Regions from separate parts of the Lysinibacillus sp. HST-98 genome, predicted to be linked through region 1. Evidence: riboswitches for the same ligand, from Rfam matches in the RefSeq annotation. Region 1 holds a riboswitch; the other holds the start of a gene.
What was found. A riboswitch is a leader RNA that binds a small molecule or an ion and turns the genes downstream of it on or off. The one in region 1 is predicted to bind S-adenosylmethionine.
Positions count from the first base shown of each region.

Region 1 (8,107 bases):
TAAAAAACGCTATTGAGGTTGGCTATCGAAGTATCGATACTGCTGCTATTTATGGCAATGAAACAGGTGTAGGAGAAGGTATTAAACAAGCTCTAGCATCTACTGGCTTACGTCGTGAAGATTTGTTTATCACATCTAAAGTATGGAACGATGGTTTAAGCTATGATGAAACAATTGCAGCATATGAAGAGAGCCTAAAAAAATTAGGATTAGATTATTTAGATCTTTATCTAATTCATTGGCCTGGTAAAGATAAATATGCTGAATCGTGGAAAGCACTTGAAGACCTATATGAACAAGGCAAGATCAAAGCAATCGGTGTATGTAACTTCACTGTAGCACACTTGGAAAACTTATTATCATTTGCTCGTATTAAACCTGTTGTGAACCAAGTGGAATTCCACCCACGCTTACAACAAGTGGAGCTTCGTTCATTCTGTGACAAGCACCAAATTCAACTTGAAGCATGGGCACCTTTAATGCAAGGTGGACTTCTTGAAGATGAAACAATTTCAAAAATCGCAACAAAATACGGAAAATCAAATGCTCAGGTTATTTTACGCTGGGATGTACAAAATGGAGTAATTACAATTCCAAAATCAGTACGTAGAGAGCGTATGATGCAAAACGCTGATATTTTTGACTTTATTTTAACAGACGAAGAAATGGCATTAATCAATGAGATGAATCGTGAACAACGTGTTGGACCAAATCCAGATGAATTTGACTTTGCTCTATAAAAAAAGAGGAGAGAGACTGTCTTGTATATGACAGTCTCTTTCTCCCCTCATTATGATGTCTGCTGCATGGCGATATCATCATCACGTTGTTTTAACAGAACATCTTCACCTTTATCCTGTAATAATTCAACATGTTTTTCACCCCACGTACAAAGCATGTTCAGAATTGGTTCCATTCCTTGTCCATAAGGTGTTAATGAATACTCAACTTTTGGTGGTACTTGATTGAAGACCTTTCGATTGATTAACCCAGCCTGCTCCAGTTCCCTTAATTGGTTTGTGAGCATTTTTTGTGAAATACCTGGAATCAATCGTCGAAATTCGTTTGTTCGAATTTTACCATGGTGGTTTAAATGACAAAGAATAACTGGTTTCCATTTACCCCCAATAACTTCTAGTGTAGCTTCGACACCAATATTGTAAACTTTTTGCATCGTAAACCTCCTGTAATATCCAAAAGTAACGAAAAGTACTCTACATATCTTTTTGGTATGTATGAATATTACTACACAAAATAAAAAAAGCAAAGGAGATCGTAGTAAAATGTCAAAATCAAAAAAGCCAAATGCTAAACTCACCTTACTAGCACTTGCTATCAGTGCATTTGGTATAGGGTCCACTGAATTTATCAGTGTCGGACTTTTACCATTAATTACAGATGACTTTGGTATTTCTCTTAGCACAGCTGGCTTAACCGTTTCTATATACGCACTAGGGGTAACTGTTGGGGCTCCATTATTAACAGCTCTAACATCCCGCCTTAGTCGAAAAACCGTATTATTGCTTGTCATGTCCATTTTTATAGTGGGTAACCTAGCAGTCGCTTTAGCTCCTAATTTCGCTTTACTATTAATCGGACGTATTATTTCAGCATTAGCACATGGTGTGTTTATGTCCATCGCTTCTGTTATAGCAGCCGATGTAGTGGAACCAAATAAACGAGCAAGTGCTATCGCCTTTATGTTTACTGGCTTAACATTAGCTACTGTAACAGGTGTCCCACTCGGTACATTTATTGGACAAGTAACAGATTGGCGTATGTCATTCATTTTTATTGTCGTCATTGGAATTGTCGGTTTATTTAGTAATGCATTGTTAGTACCTAGCCAATTATCGAAAGGCAATCCCATCTCTATTCGTGATATTGGCAAAGTATTAGGCAATATTCGAATGATCTTAATACTATTTATTACCGCAATTGGATACGGCGGTGTTTTTGTTGTCTACACATATGTTTCACCTATTTTAGAGCAATATATGGGGTATTCCCCACATGCAGTCGTCATTATTCTAGTTGTCTATGGTATTTGTGTAGCTATCGGTAATACTCTAGGTGGTCATTTTGCTAATCATAATCCACTACGTTCCATCTTTATTATTTTTGTTGGACTTGCATTGGCATTACTTGGCATTGGCTTTACTCTTGAATCACCTATTATGGGATTAATGATGGTGCTGACAATGGGATTGTTTATGTTTATGAATGTCCCAGGATTGCAGCTATATGCTGTTCTACTATCTGAAAAATATATTCCATCAGCAATTTCAATGGCCTCAGCATTGAATATTTCCGCTTTCAACATAGGCATATTTTTAGGCTCATATATCGGAGGCTTTATTATTCGCCACCAATCGTTGGCGCATACGCCTATATACGGATTCCTGATGGTTATGCTAGCAGCAATTGTTACACTTTTATGGTTACTTTTCGATAACAAAAAACAATAACTCTCTGAATTTCATTTTGTATAAAAAAGTAGTAGAGAATGTGTATTGTTTGTTGATATGTTGTATCCTATAATTTACTTGAACCAAACGAGAATGATTATCATTCTAATTTAAAGGAATACTGTTTTAGTAAATCTATAGGAGTGAATAAAATGCGTAGAGGTCGATATTTTTCATTTGTAGTTTTCTTTGCACTAATATTCGTATTAAGTGCCTGTGGCTCAAATGAAGTAAAAGAGGATACAGCTACAGAAGAACAATCATCTAAAGATACAAGAATTGTAGAAGACGAGTTTGGAAAAGTAGAAATTCCTACAAATCCACAGCGTGTAGCTGCTATCTATTTGGAAGACTATTTAACTGCTTTGGATGTAAAACCCGTTGTGCAATGGTATCACCCATCTTGGGGAAAACAGGATTATTTAGGATTAGATGTCCCTGAGTTCGACATTACTGGTAGCATGGAAACATTATTACAAGCCAAGCCTGATTTAATCATTGTAGATGGTGCCGCAGATAAAGCAAAGTATGAGGAGTACTCAAAGGTAGCGCCTACTTACCGCTTGAAGGAAGATATTCTACAAGATCCACGTGAAATTGCAAAAACAATAGCTAATGTTTTAAATATTCCAGATAAAGCAAAAGAAATGGTTGATCGATATGAACAACGTGTTTCCGATTTAAAAGCAAAACTAGATGAATCAATTGGAGACGAAACAGTCGCTGTTGTACGACTAAATGTAGCAGATAATACATTAGCGCTATTTGGCATTAAAAATCGCTACTCTGGCTATATTTACACAGAGACAGGCTTAACACCACATCCATTAGCCCATGATATGGCAGAGTCCCAAGAGGTCTTATCAGAAGAGGCTATCACGGAATTAGATGCGGATCATATCATCCTTTTCCCTTCAAACGGTACATGGGAGTCTAAAGAAAACCAAGAAGCTATTAAATGGTTAGATAGTACACTATGGAAAACACTCCCTGCTGTAAAAAATGGGCACGTCTATATCGCTGACCGCACATATTGGCAATCAGGCGCAATCACAGCCAATTTGCTAAAGTATGATGATCTAGAGAAATGGTTCGTCAAATAATTTTCAAAAGAAAGCTCTTAACGAGGGCTTTCTTTGGCTTAGTGTTAAAAAACAAAATAATCAATAGCACTTTTGTGAAGGAGAACATGGATAGGTGTTGTCACTCATCACTTCTTCACATTGAAATAAGTGCCTATTCTCTCTTTAATAGACTTTTTTGTTCCCTACTGCTAGTACGAAAGAAGAAAAGACACGTTAGCAGCATAGTTGATTGGAGTGGAGCCAGCGTCACTCCAAGGGGATTTAGTGTCACAGATGAGACCCTGGAGCGAACGTAAGTGAGTGAAGCGGCTCATCGGACGCCCCCTGGAAAGGACGCTGGCGGAGCGGAAATCAACCCCTTGCCTTGCTAAACGGGCTTTTTCTACTAGTCATATGATCTTTTTCAACAATATGAAGAACGCTCTTAATGAGGGCTTTCTTTGTGTTGTTATGCCAATTCAACACAAAGGGGTGAATTATCAATGGGTAACTTAACACATGTTTATACGTTACAAAATATCTCTTATGCAATTCAATCATCAAAAAAATTATTGATTAGTAGTGATTTCTATACACTTTTCATCGTAATGAATGGTAGTGGAAAACTAGAAATAGATCATGACACCATTCATTTTAGTGAAGAAAAGTGCATATTGATACCGCCAAATAACACGGTTAGTATCCACATTCAAAGTGAGCACCTTTGTTTTTATCAATTACAATTCAACATTGTCAATCTCAGCAATAGTCAGAATTCATATAGTCATTTTACAAGTATCATCGAACGACATCTTCTCCCCTTTTCACAATGTCATAGACTGCTAGAAGTCATCTATCAGAACCGGTTAGCGGAGCATGAACACACGATTTTTGAGCAGCATGTGCACTTTCAAGAGCTGATGTTATTGCTCTTACATCAAACCATACCCAAGCAGATGCAAAAAAATGATCGCCAATCTGTTGAGCAGTCCATTAACCATTTACATAAACATTTTGAAAAGGAGTGGACAGTTGAGCAGCTAGCACAGCTAGCTGACGTACCAAGGTGGAATTATACGCGCATTTTTAAAGATATTACGGGACAAATTCCCCTTCACTATTTAAATAACATACGTATTGAAAAAGCTAAGCAACTATTAATGACAACAAATGATCGAGTATTTGAAATTAGCCAATCTGTCGGATTTAATAATGAGTATTATTTCAATCGTCGTTTTAAAGAACATGTCGGCATCTCTCCAGGACAATATCGAAGAAATCAAAGCAGCCATCTACGTGTATTTGCACCATTCTTAGAAGATTTCTTTGTTGCGCTTGGGATTACGCCAATTGCTCAATTCAGTCATGCAAAATGGGGAAAACAAGACTATTTAGGTCTACAGGAAGTGCCAGATATCGATGTACAAAATAGAGAAATGGATCGACTCCTTTACTATAAGCCGACTTTAATTATGCTAGATTCTGGTGTAGAGCGTTGGGAATCCTTTCACCATTTAAATGAGGTAGCCCCCGTCTGCCATCTCTCACACCCTGGAGAGAATTGGCAATCTACTTTATTTAAAATTGCAGATCTAACAGGAAAAACCTCCTTGATGCAAGACGTAATCCTACAATATGAAGATAAAGTACAACAAGCAAAAGGAATTCTTAGCAAATCTGTTTATAGGCAAAGTGTGGCATTTCTCCGTATTTCAGCCATTGGCATTACTCTATACGCGGGCCCTGAATGTGGCTATACGGGCCCCATTTTATATCGTGACTTAGGTTTAATGCCACATTCACTAGTATGGAGTATTCCGCACAATCAACGTAAAGCACAACTGACATTTGCTCAATTGTTGCAATTAGATGCTGATCATTTATTTATTACCTTTGATAAACAACATTCCATTTATGAAAATGAGGAACGTGCTATTTTAAAAACTCCTACTTGGAAAAACCTAGCTGCCGTTAAAAGCAACTGTGTCTATGAAGTAGACTTTTTAACATGGATGAATTATGGCATTTTATCACATAGTAAAAAAATTGATGATGTCTTGAATGTACTTGGCTAAAAGGAAGCTTACTTTAGCTTCCTTTTTAAATGTTTGTCCTAAACATTGCACTGCTAATAACACCGAAAGCCGTTTGGCTACATAAGATAAGGTATCAGTTATAGGATAGGAGGAATGACCTTGTATTACAATCCTTATCCGTATTTTGTGCATCCCTATCATTATCCAACATCGCCTATCGCTAATCATTTTGCCACTAGACCCTTTTCGCAACATCTAGCAATGCCGACCAATAATCCTTTTCCACCTATCGATACACACAAATTAAAAGCTTCAGCATCACGGATAAAGGCGATGATGCAACAAGCCCAATTACTTACGGATAAAATAGATAGCTCCCAACAATTCGCACATGATTTAATGAATGCTGCTCAACTTTCAAATAAAACAGAGGTTGAAAAATTAATCACATCAACAGGCATTACGGTGAAATTTGAAACAAACTATACACCAGACAGTTTTAGAATACGTCTTATTGATCATGATTGTTGTGGAGTCACCTTAAATTTGAATTGGTGAAAATTCCTAGTGAACTTGTAAACTATAAAAAACTATGCTAAAGTGTTTGTATTGTTATTTCTGAAAATTCTTATATTACTTTTCTTATCAAGAGAGACGGAGGGATTGGCCCGATGAAGTCTCAGCAACCAGCTAACAGTATGGTGCTAATTCCAATTGGCAAAATGATCAGCCTTGAAGATGAGAAGAAGAACTACCGTTGTTTCAAGCAGGAGTCCTCTTCTATTAGGGGACTCCTTTTTATTTACCACTATTTTTTACAGAAAGCAGGGAAATCGATGTCGAATGAACTTTTGCAAGCATTGGAATTATTAAAATCGAAACAGTGGGTTGACTTAACACATACTTTCGGCCCTAATTCACCACATTTTTTTATGTTTGAGGACGCTAAATTTGAAACATTATTTTCTCATAAGGATGGTTTCTTCGCTCAACAATTCACGTTCCCTGGTCAATATGGCACACATATCGACCCACCCATTCATTTTGTGCGAGATACTCGCTACTTAGAAGAATTAGAACTAAAAGAGCTTGTTCTCCCCCTTGTTGTTATTGATAAATCACAAGAGGCTGCGAGCAACCATGATTTTACATTAAGTGTAGAAGATATTCTTAATTTTGAGGACAAGCATGGAGAAATTGAAGCAGGAACATTTGTTGCATTACGTACAGATTGGAGTAAGCGCTGGCCAGATAAAGAGGCTTTCAGTAATAAGGATGCAGATGGACATAACCATATCCCTGGCTGGGGTTTAGAAGCTTTACAGTTTTTACTAACAAAACGTAAGGTAAGCGCAATTGGTCATGAAACATTCGATACAGACTCTGCTGCTAATTTTCGTAAAAATGGCAAGCTAGATGGCGAATATTTTGTGCTTGACCAGGACACCTATCAAATTGAGCTAATGACTAATTTAGACAAGCTACCTGCGAAAGGCGCTATCATCTTCAATATCGTACCTAAGCCAGAAAAAGCATCTGGCTTCCCTGTGCGCTCATTTGCTATTTTGCCATAACATAAAAGTCGGTATAGCGTATACCGACTTTTATGTTTGTCCATTTCTTTTTTTGAATAAAAAGTAAGCAATAAGCATCCCTACAATAAATAAAAGGATAAGATAGATACTATAATGAGTTAAATAGTATCCAACAAATCGCCATTTCTCTCCAAGCATCTCTCCTAATGATATAAATGTGAACGTCCAAATAAATGCCCCTATATAGGCAAAAAGTGCAAACTTTCTATAAGGATAATTATTAATAGCCGCAATATATGCTGTCAAATGGCGTACTCCTGGAATAAAATAGCCAATTAATAATAGGGTAGGTCCTATTTTTGTAAACATCTTTTTCGTAAAGTCAATTTTTTGCTCTGTAATATGAATTCTAGGGCCATATTTCTGCAGTAACGGTAAGCCAAAACGATAACCAATATAGTAGCTTAAGGTAATGCCTCCAACCGCACCAATCATTGCACTGCCCAAAGCAGGAATGTGTTCAAGACTTTCTCGGTAAACACTATAGCCTACATAAGTTAGAAACACCTCATCAGGAAGTGGCACCCCAACAATACCTCCAATTAGAATCACGATAATCCCAAAGTATCCGTAATGTTCAATTAGAGACTGCACGTGATGTGCCATAAATCATCCCACCTAAAATTTATTAAAATCTACCTGCTATATATAGTGTAACCTCAGCGCTCTAAATGACTTGAAGCTGACGTAAAGCAAAATTGATACCGCCATCCGTAGATTTCTTTGTAACAAAATTGGCAGCTCTTTTTAGAGCTTTACTACCATTTCCCATAGCAATTCCTACTCCTACATACTCCAACATATCAATATCATTATCCCCATCCCCAAAGGCAATCGCATTCTTAGGGTCAATATTAAAATAATCAAGCACCGCTTTAATAGCTATAGACTTCGAAACATCCTGCTGTAATACATTCACAATATAAGGATGCCAACGCTGTAAA
Region 1 is NZ_JAENHX010000006.1:184,997-193,103, forward strand. Features, by position in the region: gene JIN86_RS15195 (aldo/keto reductase) at 1-740, shown strand, start outside; gene JIN86_RS15200 (winged helix-turn-helix transcriptional regulator) at 791-1,174, opposite strand; gene JIN86_RS15205 (MFS transporter) at 1,284-2,468, shown strand; gene JIN86_RS15210 (ABC transporter substrate-binding protein) at 2,621-3,571, shown strand; gene JIN86_RS15215 (helix-turn-helix domain-containing protein) at 4,036-5,607, shown strand; gene JIN86_RS15220 (YuzC family spore coat inner layer protein) at 5,722-6,126, shown strand; SAM riboswitch class I at 6,208-6,313, shown strand; gene JIN86_RS15225 (cyclase family protein) at 6,405-7,142, shown strand; gene JIN86_RS15230 (DedA family protein) at 7,173-7,769, opposite strand; gene JIN86_RS15235 (Cof-type HAD-IIB family hydrolase) at 7,831-8,107, opposite strand, start outside.

Region 2 (8,107 bases), on a different contig from region 1:
ACCAGCCCTGTGCACGCATTTTTGTTAAAATATAATTACATGTGCCATTTAAGACACCTTGTATACGACTTACATCATTTACAAGTAAGATATTCTTCATTGTTTTTATAACAGGTACGCCACCAGCAGTAGTAGCCTCATAGCCTACAAAAACGCCATTTGCTTTTGCAAGATCCTGCAACTCCAAACCTCGTTTGGCAAACATCACTTTATTGGCAGTAATAACATGACACTTATGTTCCACCGCTCGCTTTAAATAACTGTATGCAGGTTCTTCGTTCACAATTGCTTCAAACACTACCTGCATACCTGGCTCTGCTAAGACTTCATCCATACTTGTTGTCATCAAATTTGCTGTGCCTGGTACACGTTCACGACTAGCATCTGTCACTAAAATCTTCGCTAACTCTAATTCAATACCTAATTTATTTTTTAGCTCTTCTCGTTTTTCATTTAAAATATGGTAAATCCCCTGACCTACCGTTCCAAATCCTAAAATCGCTGCCTTTATAGTTGCCATTCTTATTATTCCCTCCAACTTACATTCCGCAGTTTCATTAAAGCTAACTCTCCATGGGGTTGTGTCATGACAATTTGACACCCACCGCAGTCTTTAGCCAACAACTCTCTTTGTATGAGTTTCGCTATTTATATATGTGTTAGTACACATACAAATTCAAATAATTCAAAATTTAACTTAAAGAAAATTGTAACGCAAATACACACTTTGCACAAGAAAAATCTTTCTAGGAAGGACATTTGTTTTCTCTAGATGTGCAAAAGAAATCGGTTTCATTCCCTTTATTATACGTTTTATTAATCAATCTATAAGATTTGAACAAATATTGACTATTTACATTTCAATATATGAATGTCTTTCTTCTATTATATATATGTATGCTCAGACACTCATTACAATCCCTTTAAAGAAAAAACTCATTCCCTGTAGCAGCAGAGAATGAGCTTAAAAATATGAGGGGGTTTTAACTTGCTTTTGAAAGCAATTGATAACGGTATTGTGCTAAAGCTTGTTGAACAAGACTAATCTCTTCTTCTGTAAAATTTGGTATTGCATACGTACGTTCCACTAATTGAAATGTACCATACTTCAAGTAAAACTCTGTCGCAGGAAGTGAGATATGGCTCACACCATACTGTTCATATGCCTCAAATACTTCCTTAACAGTAAAGTCTTCTTCAGTAAAAACACGTTCTTGAAATGCTGTATGACCAAATACTTCCTGCCATTTTCTTTCGACTGATGTAAGAAGGTGTTGAATGGATTTATTGTTGACAAATACATGCCCTTCATTTAGCTCATATATTAGATAGGATACAATGTTTTGCGCACTATAGATGTTACCCATTTTAAACACTCCTTTATCATCAGTTTTTGGGAAGAGTAGTCACTGGCTAGGCAACTACTCTTCTATATATTCAAAAGTGGGGGAGCACTTATGAAAACATTTACCTTTTTTTAAAAATTTTTGTACTGTTAACTTATTTCTTAGTATATAACGTGGATTTAACAAAGTCAATAATACATATAAAATTACTTGGTATTATTTTTTATAAGGTTCTGATAATTAATGGGTGCAGTAATAGATTGATGTAGCAACGTTTAACGCATTACCAAATGAGGCTAATCGAATGAGAAAATACGTTAACGTCACAACATTTTACCATTTGCTTTAAACTTTAAGCTTCTACTGTTTGTTCAGTTGTTGTAGCCTGTGTAATGGCTTGATCTAAATCAGCAATAATATCCTCTACTGCCTCTAAACCGATGGATAAGCGAATGAGCGACTCGGTTACACCAGCTTGAACTAATTCTTCTGCTGATAGTTGCTGATGAGTAGTGGAAGCTGGATGAATAATTAATGACTTTGCATCACCTACATTTGCTACATGTGAAAATAATTTCACGCTATCAATAAGCTTTCGCCCAGCTTCTCGTCCACCCTTGATGCCAAATGTAAGCACTGAACCGAAGCCATTTCTTAAATATTTTTTTGCTAACTCATGTGTCGGAAAATCTTCTAGGCCATTATAATTTACATACTCCACAGATGGGTGGTTTTGTAAATACTCAGCCACTGCCAATGCATTTTCATTGTGTTTAGGGATACGCAGATGAAGCGTTTCTAACCCTTGCAATAAATTAAAGGCAGCATCAGCACTTAATGTTGGACCAAAATCACGTAATAATTGTACACGTAGCTTTGTAGCAAAGGCTGCAGAAGCTGTATCAATTCCATAACGTAGCCCATGGTAAGAGGCATCTGGTTCAGTAAAACCAGGGAATCGACCGCTAGTCCAATCAAACTTACCAGCGTCTACAACAACGCCCCCTAAAGTTGTACCATGACCTCCTATCCATTTAGTTGCAGAATGAACTACAACATCTGCGCCGTATTCAATAGGTGTAGAACCATAAGGAGAAGCGAACGTGCTGTCAATAATTAATGGTAGACCATTATCATGTGCAATTTTAGCTACTGCTTCAATATCTAAAACCTTTAAACTTGGATTACCATAAACCTCTGCAAAGACCGCTTTTGTTTTATCAGTAATCGCTGCTTTGAAATTCTCTGGGTTTGTTTCATCTACAAAAATTGTTTTAATACCATAGTTTGGTAATGTGTTAGCAAATAAATTATACGTACCACCATATAAAGAACTAGCTGCTACTATCTCATCACCCGCTCCAGCTAGATTTAAAATGGAAAATGCGATAGCTGCTGCACCAGATGAAAGTGCTACTGCTGCTGTTCCACCTTCCAATAAAGCCACACGTTTTTCAAACACATCAACTGTTGGATTGGTAATTCGTGTGTAAATGTTCCCTGCTTCCTCTAAGGCAAAAAGACGTTGCGCATGAGCAGTATCTTTAAATACGAAAGCAGTTGAGCGATAGACTGGAACTGTGCGAGAACCCGTCACTGGGTCTGGCTCTTGACCACCATGCAACAGCAATGTTTCTGGTTTAAAATTTGTCATTGTGTACCTCCAAATGGTTATTTTTTTACGATGGTACCGGAGATGAGGAGGATTTTTCTGTAGAAAACAAAAACCCTCTTCAGCTAAGAAGAGGGTTGCGGTTGCAAGTTTTCCTCCCCTTATCTGCCAGATCCAAGTAAGAATCTGTAGGAATTAGCACCTTAGTAAGCTCATTGCTTACTGGTTGCCGGGCATCATAGGGCCTATCCCTCCGCCGCTCTTGATAAGAGTATGAGATTCAATTTCCATCGTTGTTACACAGTATAAACATAGAGTTTTTTTCTGTCAACATGTAAATTTTATTTTTTCCGAAACTTCTGTCTGCTCTTATACGTAATATGAACGCATACACTATTTTAAAAAATTTTGAGAGGAGTATTTTTATGGTAAAGGCCGTGATCATTTTTCTTATGATTGGCTATTTAATAGGCTGTATTCACGGCTCTAAAGTGGCTCAATTTTTATCGGGGGTTGATTTAAAAAAGGCAGGCCACGGTAATGCTGGTGCCTCTAATGCTACTCTTTCCCTTGGCTGGAAATATGGCGTTTTAGTAGCCCTCATCGATATAGTCAAAGGTGTTGTGGCTATTATAGGTGCGCATTTTTATCTAGCTGACGCCATTCATTTAACAGAAGAACAAATTTGGCTGCTTACTTATATTATGGCTGCTGGGGTTATTTTAGGTCATAATTTCCCCTTCTACATGGGCTTCAATGGCGGGAAAGGAACTGCCTCCATTATTGGTATTTTACTTGCTGTTGATTGGAAGATTGGTTTATTTGCACTTATTTTATTTGTTATTTTATCCTTTGCAACAAATTATTTAATTGTTGGTGTTCTAGAATTTTATCTCGTGTTTTGTACAGCAACTTATTTATGGATTCCTGGCATTGGCCCAACCATTATAGCTCTTCTTCTTTTTGGCATAGCCATCATCCTGCACCTTGAAAATATTAAACGATTAGTCAATGGCACAGAGCCTAAAGTAACTTCTGCCTTTAAGAAAAAGAAATAATATTTCATGGATATTTTTGTATTCTTTGTGACCATGTATTTTCTCTTTATCTACTCATATTGCTGTAAAAAACACAATTTTCACATCGATTTTTTTCTACAATAAAATCAACATATTCTTATCTTAATAAAACATTATACAGGCCGATGTTATGGATAATAATCGTCATTTTTATTGCAGAAAGGATGAGAAAATATGTCTTCCCCAAAGCAAGCAGCTACAAAACTTAATTTAAAGCCACTATGGATTGGCTTGGCATTCGCGTTACTAATCATTATTACCTTTTTACCTAACAATGGTGATTTACCTATAGCTGGGCAACGAGCTTTAGCCATTTTAGCTTTTGCAGTCATCCTTTGGGTTACAGAGGCCGTTTCATATCCTGTGAGCTCGGCCATGATCATTGCACTAGTAACTGTTTTACTAGGACTCGCTCCGTCAATGGATAATCCAACTACAGAGCTAGGAACAGCTAGCGCATTAAAATTATCTTTAAGTGGCTTTAGTAATTCTGCCGTTGCTTTAGTAGCAGCAGCTCTTTTTCTAGCCGCAGCAATGCAAATTACTAATCTACATAAACGACTTGCACTTTGGATTCTTTCACTGGTAGGAACGAAAACAAAAGCTATCGTATTTGGCGCTATTTTAGTCTCTATCGTCCTCGCATTTTTTGTACCTTCTGCTACAGCACGAGCTGGCGCAGTAGTACCGATTTTGCTTGGAATGGTGGCAGCATTTGGTTTACCACGTGATAGTCGGCTTGCTGCCTTATTAGTTATTACTTCGGTACAAGCCGTTTCCATTTGGAATATTGGTATTAAAACTGCAGCAGCTCAAAATATGGTGGCTTTAAACTTTATCCAAGAGCAATTTAATGTGGATATTTCATGGGGTGCTTGGCTACTTTATGCCGCCCCCTTCTCAATTATTATGTCGATCTTTTTATTTTTCATTATGATTGCTTTAATTAAACCTGAGACTAGCAATATCGAAGGTGGTAAAGAGGTCATCAAAAAACAGCTTGCAGAGCTTGGCCCATTAAAGGCTCCTGAAATTCGTTTAATCATTACATCCGTAGTTTTACTATTTTTCTGGGCAACTGAAGGAAAACTACATCCATTTGATACGACAACAGTCACAATTATTGCTATCGCGATTCTATTAATGCCTAAAATCGGTGTGTATTCGTGGAAGGAAGTTGAGCCTCATATTCCATGGGGAACAATTATCGTCTTTGCGGTAGGCATTATGTTAGGAACCATTTTACTAAATACGCAAGGTGCTGCATGGTTATCAGATAAAGTTTTTGGTTCACTCGGGCTAGATACTATGCCTTTACTAGCAACCATCGCACTCGTAACTTTATTTAACATTTTGATTCATTTAGGCTTTGCAAGCGCAACTAGCTTAGCCTCAGCACTTATACCTGTGTTTATCGTTTTAGCCTCCACATTAACGGCTAATGTTGATCAAGTTGGTTTTGTTATTGTGCAACAATTCGTCATAAGCTTTGGCTTCCTATTACCAATTAGTGCACCACAAAACATGCTTGCCTATGGTACAGGCTCCTTTACAACAAAGGATTTCTTGAAATCTGGAATTCCATTAACCATTATCGGTTTCCTTCTCGTACTTTTGTTCTCTGCAACGTATTGGAAATGGATTGGATTATTATAGAACTTTCATTAAATTAAAACGTAAAAGCCTTGAAGAAACAGACTATTTGTCCTTCAAGGCTTTTAAGATAAGACTATTGTTTCGTAAAAGCAGGATCCTTCATCGTACCGTTTTTCGCATAGTTAACGTGCCATGATAGTGCTTTTTCTAGGTCATGTGGTGTGTGATGTCCACCCGTTGCCTCATTGGCATCATTAAAGTACTGCCACAGCTGCTCCCTATAATCAGGATGTGCACAATTATCAATGATAAGTCCCACTCGTTCTTTTGGAGCAAGTCCTCGTAAATCTGCTACGCCCTGTTCAGTTACAATGACATCAACATCATGCTCCGTATGATCCACATGCGAGACCATTGGAACAATACTCGAAATATCTCCACCCTTAGCATAAGACTTTGTCACAAAAATTCCTAAACGTGCATTACGAGCAAAGTCACCAGACCCTCCGATACCATTCATCATCTTTGTACCAGAAACGTGTGTGGAATTCACATTGCCGTAAATATCTAATTCCAATGCTGTATTCACTGAAATTAATCCGAGTCGACGAATAATTTCAGGCTGATTTGAAATTTCTTGAGGGCGCAGCACTAATTTATCAGCATATTTTTCAAAATTCCCATAAACACGGTTTCCTACTTGCTCAGAAAGGGTAATAGAAGTAGCAGATGCAAAATTCACTTTCCCTGCATCCATTAATTCAAATACTGCATCTTGGAGAACTTCTGAATAAACTTCTAAGTTCTCAAACTCAGAATCTTTAAAGCCGAGCAATACAGCATTCGCTACTGAGCCTACCCCAGATTGAATTGGTCGTAAACTTGTTGTTAAGCGACCTACTTTAATCTCTTCACGTAGGAAATTTAATAAGTGATTAGCCATAACATCTGTCTCTTCATCAGCTGGGACAATCGTTGATGGCGCATCTAATATATCCGAAATGACGATGCCTTTTACTTTATCTAAATCTAGTGGAATTCCAATTATACCAAGACGATCTGAAACATTCTGTAAAGGAATTGGATCACGTTTTCCTTGTTGTGCAGGTACGTAAATATCATGTATACCTTCTAATGCATCAAGCTGTGCTACGTTTAATTCAATGATGACTTGGTCTGCTTCTTGCACAAAAATGGGAGAGTTACCAACTGAAGTTGTAGGAATTAATAAGCCTTCTTCTGTAATAGCAGCCGCTTCAATGATCGCAAAATCAATTGGTCCAATAATACCTTGACGAACAAGCTCAGCATTATGGGAAAGATGGGCATCGACAAATGTGATATCACCGCTATTGATTTTATTACGAATGCCAGCATCTGCTTGGAAAGGACCTCGCTTACGAATGACCCCTGCTTCTGCTAAATATTGGTCTACCTCAGGTCCAAGTGATGCACCTGTAAAGACATCTACTTGAAAATCCTCTTTTTTCGCTTTCTCTACGAGTGCAAGAGGTACAACCTTTACATCGCCAGCACGTGTGAATCCGCTCATCCCTAATACCATGCCATCCTTAATCCAAGAAGCTGCTTCTTCTGCTGTTACAACCTTGCTTCGTAATTGTTCATAACGAAGCTTTTTCGCTAACTTTTCTTCCATTCCCTATTCCTCCATTCCACTTCATTTTTGTTCAACTTGCATATTTGGTTCCAGTAAATCTGTGACATCCGTCAGAGAATGTATCTTTATTCCAGGAGGATTTCATCACCTAATAGCTAATGCTGTCTAAACATTTGTGAATAAAGATCATGTAATTTTTGGTAGCACAACCAAATAAACAGTCGCTTCCATAATTTTATACTATTTAGAATATTTAATCTATATCAAATGAAATATTTTACTTTACGAGATAATTTCGACATTTATAAATTATTTATAAATAACTTTTTGTTCCTCATTATTCGATTTTGCTAGAAAAGCGTGCTATGCTCAAGGTATAGAACAGACACAAAGGAGAGAGTTTTTAATGGTTAAAGAACTATTACGTAACCATTCCTCGGTACGCATCTATGATGGAGAACCGATTTCAAAAGAAATCATTGAAGATTTAATTGGAACAGCACAAATGGCTGCAACATCACATTTTGTGCAAGCCTATAGTGTAATATGGGTAACAGATGCAGATAAAAAGGAAAAATTAGGCTTACTCTCTGGTAATCCACGTCAATATGAAACTTCAGGTGGGGCATTTGTTTTTTGCGTAGATTTCAAGCGACTTCAAATGGCGGGGAAACTAGAAGGAGTGGATATTGTAGCTGATTCTGCAGAAAATGTCCTTGTTGGGGTAGCAGATGTATCATTGTTCGCACAGAATTTTGTTATTGCGGCAGAATCAATGGGTTATGGCATTTGCTATATTGGAGGTGTACGCAATAAACCTTCTGAAATCAGTGAATTATTTAATCTGCCTGATCAC
Region 2 is NZ_JAENHX010000004.1:379,453-387,559, forward strand. Features, by position in the region: gene JIN86_RS12600 (homoserine dehydrogenase) at 1-520, opposite strand, end outside; gene JIN86_RS12605 (hypothetical protein) at 984-1,367, opposite strand; gene JIN86_RS12610 (O-acetylhomoserine aminocarboxypropyltransferase/cysteine synthase family protein) at 1,699-3,000, opposite strand; SAM riboswitch class I at 3,117-3,230, opposite strand; gene JIN86_RS12615 (glycerol-3-phosphate acyltransferase) at 3,384-4,016, shown strand; gene JIN86_RS12620 (DASS family sodium-coupled anion symporter) at 4,212-5,693, shown strand; gene JIN86_RS12625 (succinyl-CoA:acetate CoA-transferase ScpC) at 5,767-7,290, opposite strand; gene chrR (class II chromate reductase ChrR) at 7,658-8,107, shown strand, end outside.
Region 2: it holds a riboswitch for S-adenosylmethionine, as region 1 does, so the genes downstream of both, JIN86_RS12610 (O-acetylhomoserine aminocarboxypropyltransferase/cysteine synthase family protein) here and JIN86_RS15225 (cyclase family protein) in region 1, are expected to answer to the same signal.